Regions from separate parts of the Salinibacter pepae genome, predicted to be linked through region 2. Evidence: riboswitches for the same ligand, from Rfam matches in the RefSeq annotation. Region 2 holds a riboswitch; the other holds the start of a gene.
What was found. A riboswitch is a leader RNA that binds a small molecule or an ion and turns the genes downstream of it on or off. The one in region 2 is predicted to bind thiamine pyrophosphate.
Positions count from the first base shown of each region.

Region 1: linked by a shared signal. The riboswitch ahead of tenA (thiaminase II) and the one ahead of OJA40_RS11700 (ABC transporter substrate-binding protein) in region 2 are both predicted to bind thiamine pyrophosphate.

Region 1 covers NZ_CAMTTE010000001.1:2,326,995-2,339,093, forward strand. Annotated here, with positions in the region: gene OJA40_RS09735 (efflux RND transporter permease subunit) at 1-258, shown strand, start outside; gene OJA40_RS09740 (DsrE family protein) at 410-880, shown strand; gene tenA (thiaminase II) at 918-1,631, opposite strand; TPP riboswitch at 1,701-1,804, opposite strand; gene OJA40_RS09750 (PAS domain S-box protein) at 1,911-5,246, opposite strand; gene OJA40_RS09755 (metallophosphoesterase family protein) at 5,426-6,049, opposite strand; gene OJA40_RS09760 (heavy metal translocating P-type ATPase) at 6,188-8,560, opposite strand; gene OJA40_RS09765 (undecaprenyl-diphosphate phosphatase) at 8,765-9,577, shown strand; gene OJA40_RS09770 (MFS transporter) at 9,657-10,841, shown strand; gene OJA40_RS09775 (nucleotidyltransferase family protein) at 11,049-11,345, shown strand; gene OJA40_RS09780 (HepT-like ribonuclease domain-containing protein) at 11,342-11,686, shown strand; gene OJA40_RS09785 (EcsC family protein) at 11,810-12,099, shown strand, end outside.
Region 2 covers NZ_CAMTTE010000001.1:2,798,226-2,810,324, forward strand. Annotated here, with positions in the region: gene OJA40_RS11665 (purine-nucleoside phosphorylase) at 1-268, opposite strand, end outside; gene OJA40_RS11670 (DivIVA domain-containing protein) at 567-1,763, opposite strand; gene OJA40_RS11675 (YggS family pyridoxal phosphate-dependent enzyme) at 1,945-2,703, opposite strand; gene OJA40_RS11680 (CPXCG motif-containing cysteine-rich protein) at 2,853-3,083, opposite strand; gene OJA40_RS11685 (ABC transporter permease) at 3,126-5,672, opposite strand; gene OJA40_RS11690 (GAF domain-containing protein) at 5,835-6,344, opposite strand; gene OJA40_RS11695 (DUF427 domain-containing protein) at 6,412-6,696, opposite strand; gene OJA40_RS11700 (ABC transporter substrate-binding protein) at 7,196-8,137, opposite strand; TPP riboswitch at 8,223-8,345, opposite strand; gene OJA40_RS11705 (ferredoxin--NADP reductase) at 8,824-9,531, shown strand; gene OJA40_RS11710 (carboxypeptidase-like regulatory domain-containing protein) at 9,947-11,137, shown strand; gene OJA40_RS11715 (potassium channel family protein) at 11,267-11,944, shown strand; gene OJA40_RS11720 (hypothetical protein) at 12,047-12,099, opposite strand, start outside.

The DNA of each region.
Region 1 (12,099 bases), 470 kb from region 2:
GAGGGCACCTCGTGGCGAGACGCCCTCGTCCGGGCCGGACAGGTGCGCTTCCGCCCCATTCTGCTGACCTCGCTCACCACCTTTTTCGGCCTCGCGCCCTTCATCCTGGAGCGGAGCGTGGAGGCGCAGTTCCTGGTGCCCATGGCCATTAGCCTGGGCGGTGGCATCCTGGTGGGCACGGCGGTGCTCATGCTGATCGTGCCGGCCCTGGCGATGCTGCAGCGCGACGTGGTGGCGGGCCTCCGGTCTCTGTTCTGAGGTGATGCACGCCCTTGCGTCTGAACACCATACGTCTGAACACCACGGGGGCGCATTGCGGCGTCCCCGCGGCCGCCTGAACGGCCTCACGTTCTACTCCTTCCCCACGACCCTTCACAACATGACTTTTTACACCGCGACTTTTTGCAACATGAACGCTCTCGTGTGCCACCGCGCGCAGTCCCTTTTGCTCGTTGCAGCGGCCCTCGTGCTGCCGCTGGGCGCCCAGGCACAGCCCACCACGTCCCCGCCCGATGCGCCCTCGCGGGCCGCGGCGGAGGCGCCCCGCACGGCCTACCTCGTCCGCAGTGCCGACATGCTCCCGGTGGTGCTCATGAGCGCTCGCACCTCGCTCACCGGCGAGGCGGACGGCTTTGCGGCCGCGGCCGCTGACGTGGTGGTCGTGGGGCCCGCCGTGAAGGGCCTCGTGGCGGGCGGCCCGCACGCCAACGCCCTGAGCAAGAGCCTCGACGCCGGGGTTCGCGTGGTGGCGTGCGGCCTCGCGATGCAAAAGACAGGCGTGACCGAGGGCGATCTTCTCGATGGCATCGACACCGCCCCAAACGGCTTCCACGAGCTGTTTCGGCTGGAGGCGAAGGGCTACGTGACGCTGCAGTTGTAGGCCGCTTCGGCGCCGGACCCGCAACGCGGAGGCGCTCCTACACCGGCCACTCCTGCTGCGTCCAGGCCTGGTCCCAGAACATCCACTCGTAGCGGACGCTCGTGGTAAATGCCGTCTTGGCGCGTTCGCGTGCAGCGTCGTCGGCCGCGTCGGCAAACCGTTGCAGGCGTTCCAGCAGGTTGTCCATGTAGTCGTTGAACTCCGGGTCGCGGTACATGGCGAGCCACTCGGCGTAGGGGTGGTCGTCGGGGATGTCGCCCATCTCGCGCTCCAGGCGCTGGCCGAGCTCCACGTAGAGCCAGGGGCAGGGCGTGAGGGCGGCCGTGCCCGCCACGAGCGTCCCCCGCTGGGCCCGCTCGATCATGTGGTTCTGGTAGGCCCGGTTGTTTGGGGTCAGCTGGAGCTGGCGGATGTCGTCGGGGCCGTACCCGAGCGCCTCGCCGTAGCCCTCGTGGAGCTCCCCCTCGACGACGATCGCGAGGCGGGCCGCGTCGATGAACCAGAGCGTGTCGTCCGGGTCTGTGCACTGGGTGGAGAGGAGAGAGGCGGCGTCGGCGAACGCCTCCAGGTAGCGCGCGTCCTGCATCTGGTAGAACGTGAAGGTGTCCGCCTCCAGCGTGCCCTCGGCGAGGGCGTGGACGAACGGGTGGTCGAAGGCCGCCGTCCACGTCTCGTCGGCGTGGGCCAGGCAGGCCTCCGCAAAGGGGGGCACGGAGAAGGCGCGGGTGTCGAGGGGGGCAGTCAGGTCCATGGGGCTTCGCGTAGTCGATAAGGGAAACGGCACGCGCGAAGCCAGAGGTGGACGCGCCCAGGCGGGCGACGGGGGAGAACTGTGCTTTCCTGCGCCGGCATGACCCGGATCAGGTTCGGAGGGACTCTCTCAGCCCGGCCGCCGTGCGGCGCCGAACACCCCTAGCTTCATCCCAAACGATAGGTAGGAGCGGGGAAAGCGTCCACCGTCTGGGTGCCGATTGGTGCAGGCCGCGGGCAAATTTCCAAAACCTTTCTCCGTGTCTCCACGCCTGCGCCCCTAGGCCGGGTTCGGGGCGTCCGCCGCGGGCACCCGCACGGTGAAGCAGCTGCCGTCGCCCATTGCCGTCTCGACCGCGATGGTGCCGCCCATCTGCTCGATCGCCTGCTTCGTGACGGCCAGGCCGAGGCCCGTGCCCTCGTACGTCCGGCCCGTCCCCTCCGACGCCTGGCGAAAGGGCTCGAAGAGCTCCGGCACGTGGTCGGGGTCCATGCCCACACCGGTGTCCTCGACCTCCAGGACCACGTCGTCCCCCCTCCGGCCGGCCCGGACGCGGACCGTCCCGCCCTCCTCGGTGTATTTGAGGGCGTTGGAGATGAGGTTCTGGAGGGCAATGCGCAGGCCGCCCTCGTCGACACGAGCCCAGAGGGGCCCCTCCGCCGTCTCTCCCTGCAGGTCGATGCCTTCGGTGAGGGCCTGGGGCTCGAACAGGTCGGTGGCCTCCGCCACCTCGTCCGCCAGGTCCAACGGGCTGCAGTCAAGCTCCATCTCGCCGGCCTCCAGCCGCGAGAGGTTGAGCACCGTGTCGAGCGTCTCCAGCAGGCGGTGCCCGCTCTCTTCGATGAGGGCGGCAAACTGGTCGAGGGTGGTGGCGGCGTCGGGGGGAGAGTCCGAGTCCTCCAGCAGATTCGTGGCCTCGTCCCCGATAACCTCGGCGAACCCAATGATCGAGGTCAGTGGGGTGCGGATCTCGTGGCTCATGTTGGCGAGGAAAGCGCTCTTCATCCGGTTCAGGCGCTCGGCCTCCTCTTTGGCCGAGACGAGTTCGCCTTCGTACTCGATCCGGTCGAGCACGAGGGCGGCGTAGGTTGAGAGAATCTCGATCAGGCGGCGGTCGAAGTTCGCGATGGCCCCGGCCTCCAGGGCCGCGACCGAGATGGTGCCGTGCGTCCCGATCGGCACGACGGCCGTGGCCCGCACCGCCCCGTAGTCGGCGGAATCGTCGACGGCACTCAGGTCGTCGAACAGGGCGGTCTCCCCGTCCCGGAAGGCCGTGGCCACGACGCTCTCGCCCGTCACGTCGAAGGACGACGGGTTGGAAATGTGGTCGGCGACGTCGGGCGAGGCCTGGACCGGGACGAGGCACTCGTCCTCGCGGACGCGGACGATGACGACAGGGTACCCAAACACCTCGTTCACGAGGTCCACGATGGAGCGGCCCACCGCGGCTGTGCTTTCGGCACGGAGCACCTGGCTCGTCGTGGTATAGAGGGCCTCTACCTTGTCCTGACGCTCCTGGAGGACCTGCTCACGGCGCTTCCGTTCCGTAATGTCGGTGGCCACCCCGATAATGCGTTCGAGCCGCCCGTCCTCGCCGTACACGCCCGCGGCCCGGTCGCGTACCCACCGCACGGCGCCGTCGGGCTGGACGACCCGGTACGTTTCCTCGTAGGCGTCCGGGTCCTCGCGCTGGGTGTCCAGGGCCGCCTGGACCCGCTTGCGGTCGGCCGGGTGAATCGCCTCCACCACGGCGTTTGGGTGGTCTTGGAGCTGATCGATCGGGCGGCCCCAAATCTCCTCGTAGGCGTCACTAATGAACTCGATCTCCGACTTGTCCGCCGGGCTCATCCACACCACGTCGGTAATGTTCTCGCGAAGCTGCTTCAGCAGGCGTCCGCGCGTGCGGAGCTCGCGTTCCGTCGTCTTCCGTTCGGTGATGTCGGTGTAGATGGCATACCCTTCCGTCGGGCCCGGGCCGTCGTCCCGAAGGGTCACCTGGACCCGAAAGTCCCGGGTGCCGTCGCTCGTCTCCCGTTGCACCTCCCGGTCCACCGGTTCACCGGCCAGCAACCAGCGCCGAATTGAGTCCGCCTCGTCCTGGGCGTCGGGCGGTACGATCTCGGCCTGGAGGTCCTTGGTTCGGATCTGCTCCTCGCCAACCCCGAAGACCGACTCGAAGGTGTCGTTGACGGTTTGGACCCGGAGGTGGCCCTCCTCGTCGGACCAGCCGTGCACGACCGGCGTGGGCAGGTTGTGGAAGAGCGTTTCGAACCGGTCGCGCTCGGCCTGCACGGCCTGCTCCGCCTCCCGCCGGTCGGTAATGTCGAGGAGCACCCCGTTGAAGAGGGTCTCATTCTCTCTGCGCTCGGGCATCGAAGAACAGAGGAGCCAGATGCGGGTGCCGTCGGGCCGCTCGAACGGCAGTTCCATGCGGGCGGGGCGGTGCTCCGCGGCCGCGGCCTTCGTGCGCGCCCTGTATCGCTCGCGGTGCTCGGGCGGGATGCACTGCGCAAACCGGTCGTAAAACCCGTCCGGGTCCGGGGCGAGCCCCAGGACGGACGCGGCCTTCTCCCCGACGAAGTGGTAGCCCCACTCCCCGCCGGGACGGACGTAAAATTGGTAGGTCACGCCCGGCAGGCTGTTGGCAAGCCCGCGCAGCCGGGCCTCCTTCTCGCGGAGGGCGTTTTCCGTCCGTCTATGCTCGGTGGTGTCCCACCCAGTCGCCACGAACTGGCGCGCCCCATCGACGGCAATGCACCGGAGATCGACCTCCACCGGGAACGTCGAGCCCTCCTTTCGGCGGTACCGGCCCTCCCGGCGGTGCTGATCCCCAGGGGCCATGGTGGCCCACCGGGCCCGGGCGTCGTTCGGGGTCAGGGAGACATCGACGTCCCACATGTGCCGGCGGGTGAGCGTGTCGGCGTCGTAGCCGGTCATTTCGCAGAGGCGCGGATTGGCCAGAAGAAGCTGCCCGTCGGCGTCATGGAAGGCGATCATGTCGGGCGCCTCTTCGAACAGGGCCTCCAGGCGGGCCGCGGTCTGCCGGGGACGGGCCTCGTGCCGGCGGCGCTCCAGCGTCTGCTCCACGGCCTGGACGAGGCGGGCGAGGGCCGCGGCGTCCGACGCGTCGAACGAGGCCTGCCGTGGGGCCCGGTCGACGAAGCAGAGGGTCCCGTACAGCGCCCCATCCGCAACGACCTTGGCCCCGAGATACGTGGACAGCCGAAACGTCTCGTACGCGGGGTCGCCGTCCCAGCCCTGTCCGGGCGCGTCCTCGAGGGCCAGGGCGTCGTCGCGCACGATAACGCGCCGACAGTAGGCCTGAGCCAGGGGGGCGGTGCTGCCCGTCGTGACGGTGGGGTGGGGCCCGCTGACCGCCGCGACTTCGTACGTGGATGCGGCCGGGTCGATGCGGGCAAGATACCCAAGCTCCACGTCGAGCCATTCGGCACCGAGTCGAAGAAGGGCCCGCAGCGTCTCGTCGGGGGGGCGGCTCTCGTCAGCCTGGAGCTCGCGGAGGCGATCTCGGTAGGCCGGGTGCTTAATCGGGGCCTCTGCGCTGCGGTCTCCATCCACGGAGAGAAATGTCCCTGAGGGCGAGGCGGGGTTGTTCATCCGGTCGGGATCAGAGCGCTATGTCGGAGCACGAATGCGTCCCCCAGTCCCGCTGCGCGGCGACGGGGCCCTCGGGGGGTCGGACAGGTCCGCTGAGGGGGATGCTGCCTGCTTCAGGCAACCACTTCTTGTGGAAATTAAATTTCAACGGCGATAAACGTTCCGGCGCCGCGATGAAGCTACGCCCCGTCCGCCCCAGAAAGGGTCCAAACGCGCCCGTGGGGCCCGGCGTTGTGGACCGGTGTAGGACCGACATAGGCGGTCTCTTCCCAGCTGCCGTGGATGTGGCCGCAGACCGTCAAGCGGGGCGCTGTGGCCTCGACGGCCTCGCGCACGGCGACGCTGCCGAGGGACTGGCCTTTCGAGTCACGATCGACGGCGTCCTTCGGGGGGGAGTGGGAGACGAGCACGGCGCCGTCCGGACAGTCGGCCAGGAGGCGGCGGGCCTCCTCTTCGCTGAAGTCGTAGCTCCAGGGCCCGAACGGCGTCACCGGAATGCCCCCGCCAATCCCGTAGAACGGCTGGCCGCCGAGGGTCACGCCCTCCCCGTGGAGCACGTGGGCCTCGGGCCAGTCGAGGGCCGAGAGCTGCTCGGCGATTTCGCCTTCCGTCTCGGCGTTGCCCGGCACGAGGACCGTCGGCGTGTCGATGGCGGACAGGGCGTCGAGCGGGGCCCGGAGATTCCGGCGCATCCGGCAGAAATCCCCGGCGCCCACGACGACGTCCACCTCGGACGCGCGGTCCACGAGGCGGCGGCACGCGTCGCGGTCGCCGTGCACGTCGCTGAAGAGGAGGAGGTCCATTGGGTTGAGGGTTGAGGGTTTTGGGTTTTGGGTTGAGGGTTTTGGGTTGAGAGTTTTGGGTTGAGAGTTGGGTGTTGGCGTCGGGGTCCTCGTTCAAAAACAGCGACGCGCCCCCGGCGTCGAGCCGTGGAGGAATTGTCATTTCTCGTTTCCGTCGGTGGGTCGAGAATCCGCAACGGGCAGGGGACGGGCGGAGTTGCCGACGACGCCGAGGCTGCTGGCGGCCATGGCGAGGGCGGCGAAGAGGGGGTTGATGAGGCCGGCCAGGGCGAGCGGGATGGCCACGGCGTTGTAGAGGAAGGCCCACGCCAGGTTTTGCCGGATGCGCCGGCGGGCGGCCCGGGCGAGGGAGAACACCGTGGGGATGTGGGTCAGGTCGCCGCGCAGGATCACCACGTCGGCGGAGTCGGCGGCCAGGGCGGTGGGGCCGAAGGCGATGCCCACGTCGGCCTCGGCGAGGGCGGGGGCGTCGTTGCTGCCGTCCCCGATCATGGCGACGGCCCCGGCGTCGCGCAGGCCGCGGACGAGGTCGGACTTCTCGGCGGGTTGCACCTCGGCGATCACGCGGTCGATGGCGTCGTGCTCGCGGAGCGGGCGGGCCGCCGCGCTGCTGTCGCCGGTGATCACCACGACCTCACGCGCGTCGCCCCGGAGCGCGTCCATCACGGCCAGCCCCTCGTCCCGCAGCGTGTCGCCCACCACGATGAGGCCCTGCACCGCGCCGTTCCACCCCACGGCGACGGGCACCTGCGCGTTCTGCTGGGCGGCCTCGGCCCGCTCGGCCAGGGTGTCGTTGAGGCGCAGGCCCTCCGTGCGGAGCCACTCGGGGTGCCCCACCCGGACGCGGTCGCCGTCGACGCGGCCCTCCACGCCCCGGGGGTGGCTGCGCACGTTGGTGGCCGTGATGGGGGCGCCGTCGCCGGCCGGAACCGCGTCCCTGTTCTCCACGATGGCGTGGGCGACCGGGTGGGCGGCGTGCTGCTCCACCGCGCGGGCCCGCCGCCACGTTGTTGCGTCGGCCATGGCGTCGACCACCTGCATCGCGCCGGTGGTGAGGGTCCCGGTCTTGTCCACCGCCAGCGTGTCGACGTCCGGCGCCGTCTCGAAGAGCGACACGTCGCGGATGACGATGCCGCGCTCCAGGGCCGTGCGCAGCCCCGAGGCCACGGCGAGGGGTGTGGCGAGGCCGAGCGCGCAGGGGCACGAGACGATGAGGACGGACAGCCCCGTGAGCAGGGCCGCCGTGGCGGAGGCCCCACTGATCCACTGCCAGCCGAACGCGACGGCCGCCAGCACCAGCACGAGCGGCACGAACACCGCCGCGATGCGGTCCGCCACGCGCTGGGCCCCGGGCTGGCGCGACTGAATATTCCACATGAGGTGGACGAGGCGGTCGAGCGTGCTCTCGGCGGCCGCGCCCACCTCGACGGTGAGGGCGTTGTTGGTCACCACGGCGCCGCCGATCACGTCGTCGCCCGCCGTGCGGGTGACGGGAAGGGACTCGCCGGTCACCAGCGACTCGTCCACCGCGGCGCGGCCCTCCACCACGGTGCCGTCCACCGGAATGCGCTCCCCGGCGCGCACCAGCACACGGTCGCCGGGGGCCAGGTTGTCGACGGCAACCGTCTCCGTTCCGTCCTCCGTCTTCCGGCGCGCCTCGTCCACCTGCTCGCGGGTGAGGGTGCTCAGCAGGTCGGTGGCGCGGCGCTTCACCTGGTCCTCGTAGTAGTGGCCGAGCGACACCGCCAGGATAATGACGACCGTGACGTCGAAATAGACGTCCGTCTGCCCCATGAGCGCGGCGCCGGCGCTGTAGAGGTAGGCGCTCACGGCGGCCAGGCCCACGAGCAGGTCCATGTTGGGCTGGAGCACGCGCAGGCTCACCGCCGCCCCCCGCAGCGTCGGCCAGCCGGTGACAAGCAGGACGAAGGTGGTAAAGGCCCACACGTTTGCCAGCACGTAGGTGCCGCCCTCCGCCCCGAGGTCGACGAGCCCCTCCCCGCCCAGGTGGACGGGATAGAGAAGAACGATGTACACGGCCATCACCATCATCCCGAAGAAGCCGCCGAAGACGAGGCGGGCGACGGTGTTCTGGTCGGCGGTCTCGTCCGCCGGCGCCGTCAGGTGCGCCTCGTAGCCGGCCTGGCTGAGGAGGGCGGGCAGGTCCGACTCGCGGTGCCGGGACGGGTCGTAGGCCACCTTTGCCATGTCGGAGGCGTAGCTCGCCTCCGCCTCGTGGATGCCGTCCGTCGACGCGGCGACCGTTTCGATGAAGTCCTCGCAGCTGGTGCAGTGCATGCCCCGGACGTGGAGGAAGGTGGTCTCCGTCTCGGCCCCGTGTGCCTCGTGCCCGTGGTCGTGCCCGTGGTCGTGGTGGCAGCAGGACTCGTGCTCTGCCCCGTCGGCGACGCGGTGCGCCTCCAGGCAGCCCGAGCAGCAGAACACGCCGTCCACGTCCTCGGCCGTGACGGGGGCGTCGGTGGGGGCGTCGCAGTACGTGCAGGCGGGCATGGTACGTTGGGGGGCTTTTCCAAAACCAAGTCTGAAACCGCTCCGTTTCTCCTTCGATCCCCGGAGGTGCGCGTGATCGCGTGCGGGAGTGGCCCCCACAACCTCATCCTGGCTTCAAGCCGTGGGCTTGGGCGGGGCCGGTGTGCTTTGTAGGTTGGCGAAGCGTTTGCCCGGTTCTTCTCCGCTCAGCCCCCGTTCTCCACGATGACCTGGTGGGAAGCCTTGCTCCTCGGCCTCATTCAGGGCCTCACCGAGTTTATTCCGGTGTCTTCCTCCGGCCACCTCGTTCTGGGCCAGTACCTGCTGGGGCTCGACAAGGAGACCGCCGACGTCACGTTCGAGGTGTTCGTCCACTTCGGCACCGTGCTCAGCATCCTCACCGTCTACTGGGACGAGGTCGCCGAGCTGCTGGGGGAGGCCTGGGCGGGCCTGCGGGCGCCGGGCGAGGTGCCGGCCCGCTACGCCGACAACGAGACGTTTCGCCTCGGGGTCTTCATCCTCGTCACGCTCGTCCCCACCGGCGTGGCGTACGTGCTCTTTCGAGAATCGCTGGAGCAGGCGTTTCGTAGTCCGCGGCTCACGAGCGCCATGCTCCTGGTGACGGGCCTTCTTCTGCTCCTGACGATGATTCGGCCGCAGCCGGAGGGGGAGCTGAACGGCATCAAGGCCGTCGTCGTGGGGGTAGCGCAGTCGTTTGCGATGATTCCGGGCATCTCGCGGTCGGGCGCCACGATCTGCACGGCCCTCTACCAGAATGTGAAGCCGGAGCGGGCGGCCAACTTCTCGTTTCTGATGCTGCTCCCCGTGGTGATCGGGGCCACGATTCTCAAGGGCCTGGAGCTCGTGGAGCAGGGCCTCGGGACGGCGGGCATGCCGCTCCTGCTGGGCACGGTGGCGGCGTACGGGTCCGGCATCGGGGCCATCTACGTGGTGCTCGACGTGGTGCGGCGGGGGAATCTGCAGTATTTTGCGTACTACTGCTTCCTGATCGGGGGGCTGGGGCTGTGGCTCCTTTAGAGTACGGGGAAGAGGGAAGGGGTGAGAGGGAAGGGGGTGGGCGAGGGCGTTTCGCTGTTGTGTCGGTAGGGTTTGAGGTATGGCGTCTTCGAACGTGTCGTCCGTGCTCGTGGAGCGGAGCCCGGTGTACTACGGGTGGGTGGTGCTCACCGTTGCGACGCTGGGGATGGCGGCGACCCTGCCCGGGCAGACGGCAGGCATCTCACTGTTTATCGACGCGTTCATCGAGGACCTCGGGCTGTCCCGGTCGGTCGTTTCGTGGCTCTACACCGTGGCGACGGTGCTCGGCTCGCTCGGCCTGCCGCTTGCGGGGCGGCTGGTGGACCGCTACGGGCCGCGGCGGGTGGCCGTCGTCCTGATCGCCCTGTTGGCGGCAAGCTGTGCCGGGATGCGTTGGGTCAGCGGCTGGGTTGGCGTCTTCGTGGGCTTCGTGTGCCTGCGCGGCTTCGGGCAGGGGGCGCTCGGTCTCGTCAACAACCACGCGGTGAACCTGTGGTTTGAGCGGCGGCGTGGGCTGGCGGTGGGCGTGCTGGGGCTGGGCATGGCCGGGGCGACGGCGCTCTTCCCGCCCCTCATGGAGAGGGGGCTCCAGGCGTATGGGTGGCAGGCGACCTACCTGATCATGGGCGGCCTCCTGGCGGTAATCATGCTGCCGCTCGGGGCGCTGCTGTACCGCGACGCCCCGGAGCGCTACGGCCTTTCGCCCGATCCGGGGACGGCCCCCAACGGGAACGAGGCGCCATCGACGGGCGAGGGGGCAGAGACGGCGACGATGTCGGGGGTGCGGCCCGAGGCGGCGTACCGGACGTGGACCTTCTGGCTCTTTACGGTGGCCGGGGTGTGTACGGCAGGGTTCGGAACCGGCCTCCTCTTCCACCACTTCTCAATTCTGGAGGAGGTGGGGGTGGCGCGGGGGGTGGCCGCCCAGTTCTTTGTCCCGCTCGGCGTGGGGACGGCGATGTTCAACGTGGGGACAGGCTGGCTCGTGGACCGCTACCCGCCGCGCCTCCTGCTCGCGCTGCAGCTGGGCCTGTTTGGGGCCATGATGGGCGTGCTTCCCGCCGCAAACACGACCGCGGAGGTCTGGGTGTACGGCGGGGTCTTCGGGGGGCACAGGGGATGCAGCAGGCGCTCCTCGGCAGCGCGTACGCCTACTACTTCGGCCGGGCGCACCACGGCACCATCCGCGGCCTGGCGAACACCGTCTTTATCGGCGGGACGGCCCTCGGGCCGGCGGTGCTGGCGCTGGGGCCCGATTTCCTGAGCGGCTTCGCCCCGATCCTGTGGATCTGCACGCCGATTCCGCTCGTGCTGGCGCTCGCGGCGCTCGCGGGGTGGGCGATGGACTGGGACGCAGCCGTGGTGACTGGGAGTGCGGGAGATCGGTGGAATGGGGGAGAGAACTGAACCTGTCTCTCGGGCGTCGAGTTATTCCAAATAAAGCCGGGTCTCTTCCTCTACGCAGAGTGCCATGCCCACGCTTGACGACATTCGGGCGCAGCTCCGTGCGGAGCTTCCCACGCTCCGCGAGTGCTACAATGTGGACCGCCTCGGCATCTGCGGGTCGTACGTGCGGGGCGAGCAGACGGAGGACAGCGATCTCGATCTGCTTGTGACCTTCACTGAGACGCCGGGGCTTATCGAGTTTGTTGAACTCGAACACTACTTGGAAGACACGTTGGGACTGTCTGTCGATCTGGGAATGCCGGACGGGTTGAAGGATGGGCCAGCAGCGGAGAATATTCGCCGAGAGGTAGAGTATTTATGAGTCGAAATCAGCAGCAGCACCTCCAGGACATTTTGGACGCGATGGACGCTGCCGAGTCGTTCGTCGAGGAGATGTCTTTCGAAGAGTTGGAGGGGGACAGACGGACCCAGTTTGCCCTCCAGCGGGCCTTTGAGATCATCGGGGAAGCGACGAAACAGCTTGATGATGGTCTTCGAGATCGATACCCAGGTGTGCCATGGCGAGACATTGCGGGCATGCGCAACAAGCTCATCCACGAGTATTTTTCGGTGAACCTGGAGATTGTCTGGAAGACAGTGCACAAGGACTTTCCGAGGGTCAAACCAAAGATCCAGCAGATCCTGGTAGAGTTGTCCGAATAGGGGAGTGAGGAATCCGAGCGGCAGTAACAATCCTCTCATTGTCTCCGTCTCCCGCAGAGCGACGGGCCGAGCAGCCGCCTGCATCTTTCCCCCGCGCCCCGCGTTGGACCCGCAGATACGTCCGTGTCCCGTGCTTCCCCCAACACCATGCGACTGACCGACGACGAAAAAGCCGTTCGCCGCGAGATTGAGGAGTGGCAGCACGCCGACGCCTCCGTGGCGTCGCAGGCCATGGACTGGGCCATGCGGCCCGTCGACTGGGCCGTGGAGCAGGTCGTGTCGCCCGACCAGATGGACCAGGTGACCGACCGCATCGAACAGTTCCTCTCCACCCTCAGCGACGCCTCGGAGTGGACGCACGCGTCCGACGACATCCTGGCCGCCGCCGAGGACCGTGGCCTCCCCGCCGAATC
Region 2 (12,099 bases):
CCTGGTCCAGCTCGACGACCTGGGTCCCGCCGAGCGTACCGATCGTGAGCGTGCCGTCCGACGCCGGGTAGTGCGGAAGATTGGCGTACGGAATCGTGTGCTCGACCGTCCCCGCCTGAAGAACATCGTCGAGGTCCACGTCGCGCATGATGGCAACGGTGGGGGAGGCGTCTAGGTCGGGGAGGGCGGCGGCCGCCGCGTTGACCTGTTGTTTGTACGCGGCGGTACCGTCGGCGGTGAGGGCGGAGGCGTCGGCGGCCGTAGACATGCGGAGGGCGGATTGAAAGCAGTGTGGCGCGGAGGAGGGCGAGACGACCCGGGACTATGTAAACACGCAGAAATACGTTTATTCGAGAGTCATTCTGAGCGACCGACGACCGGAGGAAAAAGCGAGTCGACGAATCTTACTGGGTCCAGCGCGAACGCTGATTGGGGCATATACCGGCCCGAAAGCCGCTTCTGCTGATCTTCGAAGAGATTGATTTCATCAGTCGCTTCGCTCGTGTCTCGACCCCGCTTCGCTGCGCCCGGAATGACTTGTTGGGAAGGGTCTTTTGCGTGTCTACTTAGTCCTCCATGTCTTCGAGGATGCTCCAGATCTTCTCGATCTCCTCGGAGGTGGCGTCCGGGTCGTCCCCGGAGCGGCTTTTCTGTTTCGACTCGTCGGTTTGGTCGGCGTCGGACGCCTGGGCGTTGGGGGCGGCGTGTGCGTCCTGGTTCGATTGGGAGGGGGCATCGGCTTGCTGCCCCGGCGCGTCGGCCTGGGGGGCGGACTGTTCGTCCCGCCCATGGGGACGGTCTTCAGGGGCCTCCGGTTCGGAAGAGGGCTGTTCCGCCGGGGCGTCCGGCTCCGAGGAAGAGCGGGGCGTGGGGGCGGCCTCGCTCGCGACATCGTCCGTGAACACCTCCGACGGGGCGCGCTCCTCTGGAGACTCCTCGGCCGGGGCGTCGGCGTCGGTCAGCGGCTCGGTTTCGGCGAGAACGTCCTCGTCGGGCGAGGCGGGACCGTCCGCGTCTGTGGACGGGGCCGTGGATGGGTCGACGGTTGGGGGCGCCTCGGACGCGTCCGCGTCGTCGACCGACGCGGCATCCGGGGCGGCCGGCTCCCTGTCGGCGGCCTCGTCGTCCGCCTGGGTCAGATCCGGAGCGGAGGGGGCGCCGGATGGGCCTCCGGGGCCGGCCGGCGATTCGGGCTCGGGCGACGCGGCCTCGTCGGTCGACGGCTCCGCGGCTCCGGGCGAAGGGGGATCGGAGGGGGCGTCCTCCCGGTCGTACGCCTCCAGCACCTCAAGCTCCGAGTTGAGGAAGCCGCGCAGCCGCGCGACGGCCTCGGTGCGCCGGTTTTGGAGGTGGCGGATGTCGGCTTTCAATTGCTCGCGCTCGGTCTCGGCGTCGCGTTTGATCTCTTGGGCCTGGTCGCGGGCGTCCTCCACGATGCGCTCGGCGTCGCGCTCGATATCGGCCGCTTCCGCCTTGGCGTCCTCCACGATGCGATCGGCCTTTTCGCGGGCGTTCTGGAGCGTTTCCTCGGCGTTTTTGCGGGTCTGGTCGAGGGCCTGCTGGAGGGCCTCCTCGACCTCCTGGTAGTGGTCCATTCGGCTCTGCAGTTCCTCCACCTTGTTCTTCAGGCGGCGGCGCTCGTCGTCGAGGTCCTCCCACTGCTCGGCCACCATGTCGAGAAACGCGTCGACCTCCTGGGGGTCGTACCCGCGGAGGCTCCGGTCAAACTCTCGCTTTCGAATGTCGAGCGGCGTGAGGTTCATGGCGACTGCGGCTTGGATCGGGGGACACGTGCAGCAATGGGGGGCGACCGCGCGGGACGAACCGCTTGTCCTGTGCGATCCGCCACGCGAAGCAGGGAGGCTCCGAGGTTTACCCTGTGTGCACCGGGCGGCCCGAACACTGTTTCGGGCCACCCCGGTCTCTGAGAGGGGGGAGGCCGGCTTAGTCGTAGTCGCGCGGCCCGAAGATCGATGTGCCGAGCCGGATCATGGTGCTTCCTTCTTCGATGGCCACCTCGAAGTCGTTGCTCATCCCGATGGAGAGTTCGGTCATCTCCACCTGCGGGTTGCCGGACGCGTCGTAGGTGTCGAACAGCTCCCGCATTTTCTGAAACTCGCCCCGCACGTCTTCGGGGTCGTCCACGAACGAGCCGAGGGCCATGAGGCCCTCGACGGCAAGGTGGTCGTACTGGGCGCAGTGGTCGAGGTACTCGTGCGTCTCGGACGGGTCGAGCCCGTACTTCTGGTCGTCGCCCGTAATGTTGACCTGCACCAGGCACGGGAGCACGCGGTCGTTCTTGGCGGCCCGTTTGTTGAGCTCCTCTGCGAGGCGGGGGCTGTCGAGCGCGTCGAACCAGTCGGCGTGGCGGGCAATGAATTTGGCCTTGTTCCTCTGCAGATGGCCCACCATGTGCCACTTCACGTCGCCGCCCTCGACGGCGCCCGGGCGGGCCTTTGCCTTGTCGCGAAGCTGCCGGGCCCGGTTTTCGCCGAAGTGCTCCAGCCCCACGCCCGCGCCGGATTCGATGGCCTGCATCGGAAATGTTTTGGAGACGGCGACGACCGTGATCTCGTCGGGGGACCGCCCGGCCCGCCCGCAGGCCTGAGCGATGCGCTCACGGATGGACTCGACGCGTTCCGTCACGGCTTCGGGGCGGATCTGGGCTTCCACCTCCGGCGTGGCGTCCGGAATCTTGCTCATGTGCGGGACAAGGTTGCGTGTTGCGAAGCGTCTGCGAGCCGGGTATTGGTATTCGGGGGTGGGCGCGCATGATCCGGTGCGGGCGCCCCCGGCGGTTGGGTGCGTCCGGGGCGGGGGCACCCTGCCTCGCGTGCAAACCCGGCGCGTGGCTACTGGGTCGGCTGCACGTCGAACGACACGACGCGGCCGCCCTGTGCGACGATGTGGACGCGCAGGGGGCGGCAACAGACGCCACAGTCCTCGATGTAGGTCTGCTCGCGGACCGACGGGTCGACGAGCACGGCGGTCGTCTCCCAGCAGTGCGGGCACGTAAATGACTGCTCGCGGACGTTCACGGCGTGAGGGGCGTTGGGGAACGAATAGCGAGTGGGAGGGGCCACGGGCAGGGGCCGGGGACCACTGGCCAGGCCACACAGGGGCCCTTACGTCTCCGTCCGCAGCACGTCGAGCGGCGGGCGGTCGTAAAGGCCGCGGCTGTTCCAGAGGCCAATCGCGATGGTCACGAGCACGGCGAGGACGAACGCCGCGAGAAGCACGAGCGGCGCGACCACGAAGGGCCCTTCGAAGACGAAGTAGGAAAGCCCCCACGCGCCCGCCAGGGCCAGCAGCAGGCCGGTCGCGGCCGCAAAGGCCCCGAGGAAGAGATACTCCACCGTCATGATGGTCTGCACGGTGCGGCGCGAGGCGCCCAGCGTTTTCAGAAGGACGCTCTCCTCGGCCCGCTGGTAGCGGCTCACCACCACCGCCCCGGCCAGCACGATAAGCCCCGTGAACACGCTGAAGAGGGCCATAAACCGAATCACGTACGCGAGGCGCCCGAAGAGGTCCTGGAACGTGGAAAGGATGAGGGACAGGTCGATGGCGGACACGTTCGGGTATTCCTGCACCACGTTCCGCTGCGCCGCGGCCGCCACGTCGTCGTTCGGGGTGCGCCCGAGCAGGACGTGGGTCTGTGGGGCCGCCCCGAGCACGCCCTCGGGAAAGACCACGAAGTAGTTGGTGCCGATGCGCTGCCAGTTCACGTCGCGCAGGCTGGAGATGTAGGTCGTAACCGGCCGGCCCTGCACGTCGAACGTGAGGGTGTCGCCGACGCCCACGTTGAGCTCCTCCCGGGCCATTTCCTGCTCCATCGAGATGGGAACGGCCTCGCCGGACTGCATCGGGTTGCCCTCGACGGAGCCGACGAACTCGCCCGCCACGACCGTTTCGCTCTCGGTGAGGTGGTCCCGGTACGTGACGCGGTACTCGCGCTCGTAGGCCCAACTCACGTTGACCGTTGAGTCCTGCCGCAGGGCCTCGAGGGCGCGGCCCTGCAGGGCCTGCAGGCGTGTCGTCACGATGGGCTCGCTGGCCAGGACCGGGGCGCCTGCCTTCTCCACGGCGTTGCGGACGCCGTCGATCTGGTCGTTCTGGATGCCGAACATCACGAGGTTGGGGCGGTTCTCGCCGCCGGCCACCTGAATCTGCTCCAGGAGGGTCCGCTCCACGAGCACGAGGGTCGTGATGAGAAAGACACCGAGGCCGAGCGTCAGCAGCAGCACGGTGGTCTGGTTGTGGGGCCGGTACAGGTTCGCCAGGCCCTGCCGCCAGGGGTAGGACCAGGAGGTGGGGAAAAAGCGGCGCACGCCCGCCATGATGCCGCGGGCCACGAGGGCGAGCACCCCGAACACGGCGCCCACGCCGACGGCGTAGCCGAGCCCAATTTCCCAGGTGGGCGCCTGGAGCACGGCGATGCCCGAGACCGTGGCCGCCACGGCGATGGCCACGGCCCACCGGGCGGGGTCGCGCCAGCCTCCCGTCGAGGGGGCCACCTCGGTGCGCAGCGCCTGGAGCGGCGAGACGCCCCGCACCTCCAGCAGCGGCCACAGCGCGAAGAGCAGCGTCACGCCCAGCCCGACGACCAGCCCCAGGCCCACGGCGGTCCACGACACCGCGAAGGCGACCTCAACGGGCAGGAAGTCGGCCAGGAGGCGCGGCACGAAGGCCTGCAGGGCCACGCCGAGCAGGCTGCCGAGGCCGGCCCCAATCAGGCCCAGCACGCCGGCCTGGGCGAGGTAGATGCGGAACGTGGGCCCGGCCTTCGCCCCCAGACAGCGCAGGACGGCGATCGAGGTGAGGCGGCGCTGGACGTACACGTGCACCGCACTCGCCACGCCGAGGCTCCCCAGCAGCAGCGCCACGAAGCCGGCGAGGCCGAGGAACCGATACAGGTCGCTGAGGCCGTCCTGCCAGCCCGAGGCCGCCTCCTCCACAGTATCGAGGTCAAGGTCGTGCCGGTCCAGGTAGGGGTCGATCCCCGCGATCAACGAATTCAGGTCGCGGGTCTCCGCGAACTCGAACATCACCTCGTACTCCACGCGGCTCCCGCGGCCGAAGAGAGATGTGTCGAGCCGGGCGCGGGGCAGGTAGACGCGGGGGCTGGCGGCCGAGGTAAAGCTCGACTCGCCCGGGGCCTGCTTCAGCTCCCCGAGGATGGGATACTGCGTGTCCCCGATGCGGACGGAGTCGCCCACCTCCACGCCGAACTGGCGCAGGAGCGCCCCGTCCACGAGGGCGCCGTCCTCGGCTTGATAGCGGGCCGCCGCGTCGCCGGGGCGCGTCTCCAAGGCGCCGTAGAACGGAAAGCCGCCCTCCACGGCCCGCACGGCGGAGAGCCGCGTGCCGCCGGTGGCGGGAAAGTAGGCCATCGACGCGAACGAGATGCGGCGCGACTGGGTGCCGCCAATCGAGTCGAGGAGCGCCTCGGTGGAGTCCCGAAACGGCGCATCGCTCTCGATCTTCAGGTCGGCCCCCAGGAGCGTCTTCGCCTCCCGGTCGACCGTCCGCGTCAGGTTTTCGCCGAAGCCCCGAATGGCCACGAGGGCCGCCACGCCCAGCACCATAGCAGAGAGGTAGAGGGCCAGTCGGGTGCGGCTGCCGCGACTGTCGCGCCAGGCCATCTTGAGAATCCACGGGACGTTCTCGCTCATTCGGGCTCTGAAAAGCGTCAGGAAAGTGGCGAGAGGAGAGGGCAAGACGTGAGCCGGAAGAGGCCCGACGTGTGGCGCCGGAGGCCACGTGTCACGGCCGAGGTTCACAACGCCCGCTGGGGACGGGGGGCCGCCCCAAGGGTTGTCTCAGCTCTCCAAGGGCTACCTCAGTTCTGTGTCGCCGAATTGCTCGCCGAGGTCCCGACACAGGGCCTCCAGGTGCTCCCGGTCGGTCGGGTCGAACGCGCCGAGCGTGTCGGAGTCGACGTCGAGCACGGCCAGCAGGTCATCGCTCGGCGTAAGGACGGGCACGACGACTTCCGACTGGGTGGACGACTGGCACGCGATGTGGTCCGGGGCCTTGGACACATCCGGCCACAGCTGCGTCTCGCGGGTCCGCGCCGCCGCCCCGCACACCCCGCGGCCAAAATCGATGTGGAGGCAGCCGTGCGGGCCCTGATACGGGCCCACGAGCAGCGTCTCATCGGACACCGCCCGGTAGAACCCGGTCCAGTCGTAGTGGCCGAACGAGTGGTGGAGTTCGCACGCCACGGTGGCCATCGCCGACACCCAGTCGGTCGGGCCGTCCAGCAGCGCGTCGATGCGGCGACGGGTGTCGGCGTAGCGCTCGGCTTTGTCCGATGCGGTGGCGGGGGAGGCAGGAGAAGGCATCTGGGGCGGGCGGTCGTGTGTGAACGTAGTCAGGGACGGCCCAACGGGCGGACCGCGAGGGGCAGTGCTACTCCGTCACCTCCACCTGACTGGTGTAGAAGGCGACGTGGTCCTTGAGCTCGGAGGCCTCGTCGGACGGATCCGGGTAGTACCAGGCGGAGTCCTCCGCGCGATTGCCGTTGTCCACCAGGTCGTAGTAGTGGGCCTTGCCCTTCCACGGGCAGGTGGTGCGGTGCTCGCTCTTCTTAAAGTAGTCCTTGTTCAACGACGCGGGCGGGAAGTAGTGGTTGCCTTCAACGACGACGGTATCGTCGCTCTCGGCAAGAACGATGTCGTTCCAGGTGGCTTTCATGGTAAGCGGTCGGTTGTGATCAGAAGTGAACGTGATGGTCCTCGTCTTGCAAGGCACGGGGTGTCTTTGATAGCATAGGTGTTACGGGCCCGCGGTCCACAGGTGCCCCGTCGTGTCGAAGTTGTTGCAGTGTCAGGGGGGAGCGCCGCCCCTGCCGTGATTGGTCCTGAGAGGCGTCCCGAAGCGTGCGGACCTTCCAGGGCGCCCTCAGCAGCAGGAAACGAATGGCCATGGCGCCCTCCACGACGCCGGCAATCACGAGGGCCACGACGAGGACTGACGTTTGGGGGGCAGCATGCCCACGATCCCAACCCGATCCACAGCGTGGCCGGTCCGTAGAAGAACGGAAGCGTGCAGTCGATCCCCCGTCGTTGTTGCTCGTTGGACAGCGCGTCGTACGCCGCCCGGTCGGGCATGTTGAGGACGGAGGGGGGCCGCACGGCGGACGACGAGCTGGCGGGTCGACGCTCGCGCCCTTTTTCGTGAAAGCGCGGGCGCTTCATCTGAGGGCCGCCGCGGTCTCTTGCGACGGCGTTCCCGGCCCGGGGAGCGCGAGGGCGTTCGTCCAGTACGCCTCCTTCCCGGGGCGGTCGTCGATCAGGTCGCGACCTGCCATCCAGGCCTCCAACTGCCCGTAGTACTGGGCCGTCATCGACAGGTCGTACGTGAAGCACGGCAGGGTGGCCCCAAAGATCGCGTCGGTCTGTGCGTCGTCGAGGTCCGCCCCGGTGCGCCGCGCGTAGACGGCCCGCGCCTCCGCCGGGCGCTGGTGCAGAAGGTCGATCCCACGGCGCAGCACGTCCACGAGGCGGGCGAAGGCGTCTCGGCGCTCCTCCAGCCGACTGGGCGTGCTGATCAAGACGAGTTGGCAGAAGTCCGGGATGCCCCAATCCTTGAGGGCGAAAAACTCCGCGTCGAGGCCCCGCTGGGCCGCCTCCACGAGCTCGAAGTTATAGAAGGCCAGGGTGGCCGCGTCGGCCTCTCCGTCGACCAGGGCGTCGGTGTGGTAGAAGCCGTAGTCGACCGGCGTGAACGCGTCGGGGTCGTACGTTCCGCCGTTGGCCGCCACCATCGAACCGGCGATCGCGGGGCCGCCGGGGCCGGGGGCCCCAGGATATTGCAGGCGTGTTCCGGCGAGGTCGCGGGGGCGCTCAATGCCGGCGTCGGGGCGGTACATCACCCCGCCGTTGGTGTGCAGGAACCGGGTGAAGCCGACGACCGGTCGGCCGGCGGCGCGGTCCTCAACGAGGTGGAGCGGCTCGGTGACCGCCACGTCCATGTCGCCGTCTTCGATGGCGGTGACGGCGTCGAGATGCTCCTCCGGCTCAATGACCTCGAGGTTCAGGCCGGCGTCTTCGAGCCAGCCGTGTTCTTTGGCGAGAAGAAGGGGGGTGTGATCCGGGTTCAAGAACCACTCGAGCCCCAGGCGAATCGTGTCCATTTCGGGAACGGAGGTTGTGCTGGCGATTGACGAGAAAAGAAGCGCCAGCAGTGCCTCCCCTGCCCACGGCCGTGGGTGAAGAGCGGGACGGGCCAAGACGAGTTCCTACGCCGGTGCGAACCGGGTCAGGTTCAAAGGGTGTGATCTCAGCCTCGACTGCACTGCACTGACCACAGGCACAGGTGTCGAAGCACCCCTAGCGCATGTACGGCCGTATCATAAGGGGTGCCCGAATCGACGTCAATGCCCACCCGGCGGAAATTTTTGCAAGCAGTGGGGCGTGGCGATCCTGTTACAGTACAGGGGGCCCTGTGGAGGGCGGCCAGGGGAATTCGTTTGGGGACGCCACGCCACGTCCCCTCAACCCATACGCCGTCGCCACCCTGCCGGGAACGCTCAGCGGATGCCTCCTCGTGACAGGCGGACTGAGACACAACAACTTAACTAAGCAACCAAAATCGCCCGCCCCCGGAATCTTTCCGGCCGTCCCCCGTTGCTTCCTTCTAGCAAAAACCCACAAGAACCCGTTTCCAGTTTTTAAAGGAAGCAGTCTCGTACGTCGGCCCTGCGCCGCCCCTTCTGTACGTTTCCACCCCATCCGGACTGCGGTCTGCCGACCATCATCCTCGATGTAAAGCGGCCTGCACTCCCCTTCTGAACTCTACCAACGCAAGAACCCGTCCCCCATGGCTTCCGACACGCTAGAGACCACGCTTACCTCCATCCACCAGATGACCCCTCGGGTCAAGCAGTTCATCCTTGAGGCGGGGGACCACACCTTCGCCTACCAGCCGGGCCAGCACGTCGTGATCAAGTTTGAGCAGAACGGAGACGTCGTCGGGCGGCCCTACACGCCGGTCAACCTGCCGGGCACCGGGGCCCTGGCCCTCGGCATCAAGCGCTACGACGGCGGCACGGCCTCGACCTGGATGCACGACCGGTCGGTGGGGGACCAGGTCACCGTCACCCGGCCCAGCGGCAACCTCCATCTGCGCGACTTGGACCGAGATGTCGTGTTCCTCTCGACCGGGACGGGCATCACCCCGATGATCGCGATGCTCAAGCAGTACCTGAGCGAGGGCAGCGGCCGGGCGGCGTTCCTCTACGGGGAGCGGACGCAGGAGGACATCATGTACCGGGAGACCCTCGACCACCTGTCCGCCGACCACGAGAATCTGGAGGTGCTCTACTCCCTGTCCGACGAGGACTGGGACGGGCCGACCGGGCACGTGCAGACCCACCTGGGCGATGTGGTGGACGAGCGCTTCGAGGACCCGCACTACTACATCTGCGGGATCCCCCCGATGGTGGTCGACAGCGAAGAGATGCTGCAGGAGGAGGGCGTCGACGACGGCCGCATCTTCACCGAGGGCTGGGAAAGCGACGCGGTGTAGCCTGCGTGCCTCCCTGGGAAGCCCGTCGCCTCACATCCGCCGTGTGGCTTCCGACCCGGCTTCCACCCCCGTCGCTTCGGATTGCCGCTGTGCTTTACCACCTGTCCCGCTGTGGACGGTGGTCCCGGTGACCCAAACCGGACCGGCTCCCGACCATGGAGGCTGTGGATCTCCCCGCGGGTGTGGCTCCGACGAAGGCGCTGCCCGAGCGGATGCGTCTCCTGCCTCGGCGCAATTGTAACCCTGGCGCAGTTGTAACGCCCTGCCCCTGTAACGCCCTGTCCCCGCCGGGCACACACGATCAGGGGATGAGTGCGCGGCCGGAGATGGGCGCCCATTGTCCTCGCCCACGCCATGGAGAGCAGACTCCGTCTGTCCCACCTACACTGCTTCTTTTCCGGATTGCCTTCGTCCCATGCGTCGTGTCACAGGGGGGCCCCATCTCGCTTTCTTCCTCTGCCTCTGTGCGCTACTTGGCGCCGGGCAGGCGGCCAACGCCCAGCAGCCCGCCCCTGCACGCGGACGGGCCACCCTGGTGGGCACCGTCGTAGACTCGGCGACCGGCGCCCCCCTGTCGGACGTGAACGTTTTCATCGCGGAGAGCATGCGGGGGACGACGACCGACGACCAGGGGCGCTTTCGGCTCACGGGCGTGCCGCTCGGGGCGCAGCAGCTGTACGTCTCTTTCGTGGGGTACGAGTCGGCGTCCCGGAGCCTCAACCTGCGGGAGGCGAGGCCGTATCGGTTCGAGTTTGCGCTGCCGGAAACGGTCCTGGAAGGAGAGGGCGTCGTCGTCGAGGCCGAGCGGGACGAGCAGTGGCAGCGGCGCTTCGAGCGATTTAAGTCGGCCTTTCTTGGCGAAACCCCCAACGCGGAGCAGGCGAACATCCGAAACCGGGAGGTGCTCAGCTTCGACGGGGGCCTGGGCTCGCTGGACGCCTTTGCCGCCCGCCCCATCGTGATTGAAAACCAGGCCCTCGGCTACCGGGTGGAGTACCACCTGGAGGACTTCAAGGTCACCCAGCGGCGGACACAGTACGATGGGGAGCCGTTCTTTGAAGAACTGGAGGGCACCCCGGCCCAGGAGGCGGAGTGGGAGAAGGCCCGCCGGGAGGCATTCCTCGGGTCCTTCCACCACCTCATGCTCGCCATGATTGAGGGTCGGGTCGAGGAACAGGGCTTCAAGCTGTTCTACCGCCAGAACGCACCGGGCGGCCCCCCCGGCAGCTCGTCGTCGGGCCCGCCGGGGAGCGGCGGCTTTGGATCGGGCTTCTCCGGGGGCGGACGGATGTCCATCGAGGTGGGCGACATCATGACCGAGGGAGACGGGCCGGACGAGCACATTCTTGACTTTCAGGGGGCGGCCGAGGTCATCTACCTCGGAGAGAAGCAAAGTGAGGCCTATTCGGCCTGGCGGGAAGAGCGCACCGGGCGCCGGGGCGGACGGGCGCCCCGCTACCAGACCTCCCAGTTCTGGCTGGAGCGGGGCCCGGCCACCGTCGACTACAAGGGCGAAGTCGTGGAGCGGTACGGCGTGACGGTATCGGGATACTTCGGGTTCGAGCGGGTGGCCGACCAAGTGCCAAAGGGGTACCGTCCGCAGTAGGCGCCGATGCGGGCGGCCGAAACCCTTCTCCGAGGCGACGAATACAGCCCGTGGGGATCTTGATTCCACGTCCTCACGGCACGCGGCCCGCCGCGCGTCCTCGCATCTACCAGAAGCCCATCCACCCACATGACTGCCATTTCCACCCCAGACTCGGAGGATCTCCACATCATCATCGCCGGGGCCGGGCGCGTCGGGCACCGGACGGCCCGGGTCCTGAGAGACCAGGGCCACGACGCGTATCTCATCGACAAGGACCCGGACATCGTCGAGGACGCCCGGCAGGCGCTGGGGGCGACGGTTATCGAAGGGGACGCCACAGACCCGAAGGTGCTGGCGCAGGCCGACCCCAAGCGGGCCGATGTCCTCGCTGCCCTCACGGAGACCGGAGCAACAAACTTTGCAATCTGTGCGGTCGTCAAGCACCTCACCGGCGACATCCGCACGGTTGCCCGGATCGAACGGCCCGATCAGCTCGACGAGGAGGGCACGTTCTTTGACCGGGTGGTCTACCCGGAACGGGCCGGGGCAAAGTCCGCGGTTAATCAAATCCTGACCGGGGACACGCGGGTCTTCGAGGACGTTACCGGCGACCTTGACGTGGCGGAGGTTCAGGTCGCCCTGGAGGCCCCGGCTGCCGGCAAGCAGCTGGATGCCGCCGCGCTCCCGGATCAGAGTCACGTCGTGTTCGACGTCACCAACGACGAGGTGCCCCAGCCCGGCACCGAGCTCGTGCCGGGACACCGGTACCTGATTGTGGCGGCCCCCGGCGTGGCCCGTGAGGCGCGGAGACGACTGGTCGGCTAGCGCCGAGGCCGCCGAGACACACCGCTCAGTGGGGGCGGAGGGGCGGCTGTTCCTCTTCTGCTCCCGGCTGGTGCCCAGAGACACTCGTGGCCCCGCGCCTCGCTAACCCGACGCGGGAAGGTAGTTCATCCCCTCCCCGACCGGGTCCGCCAACT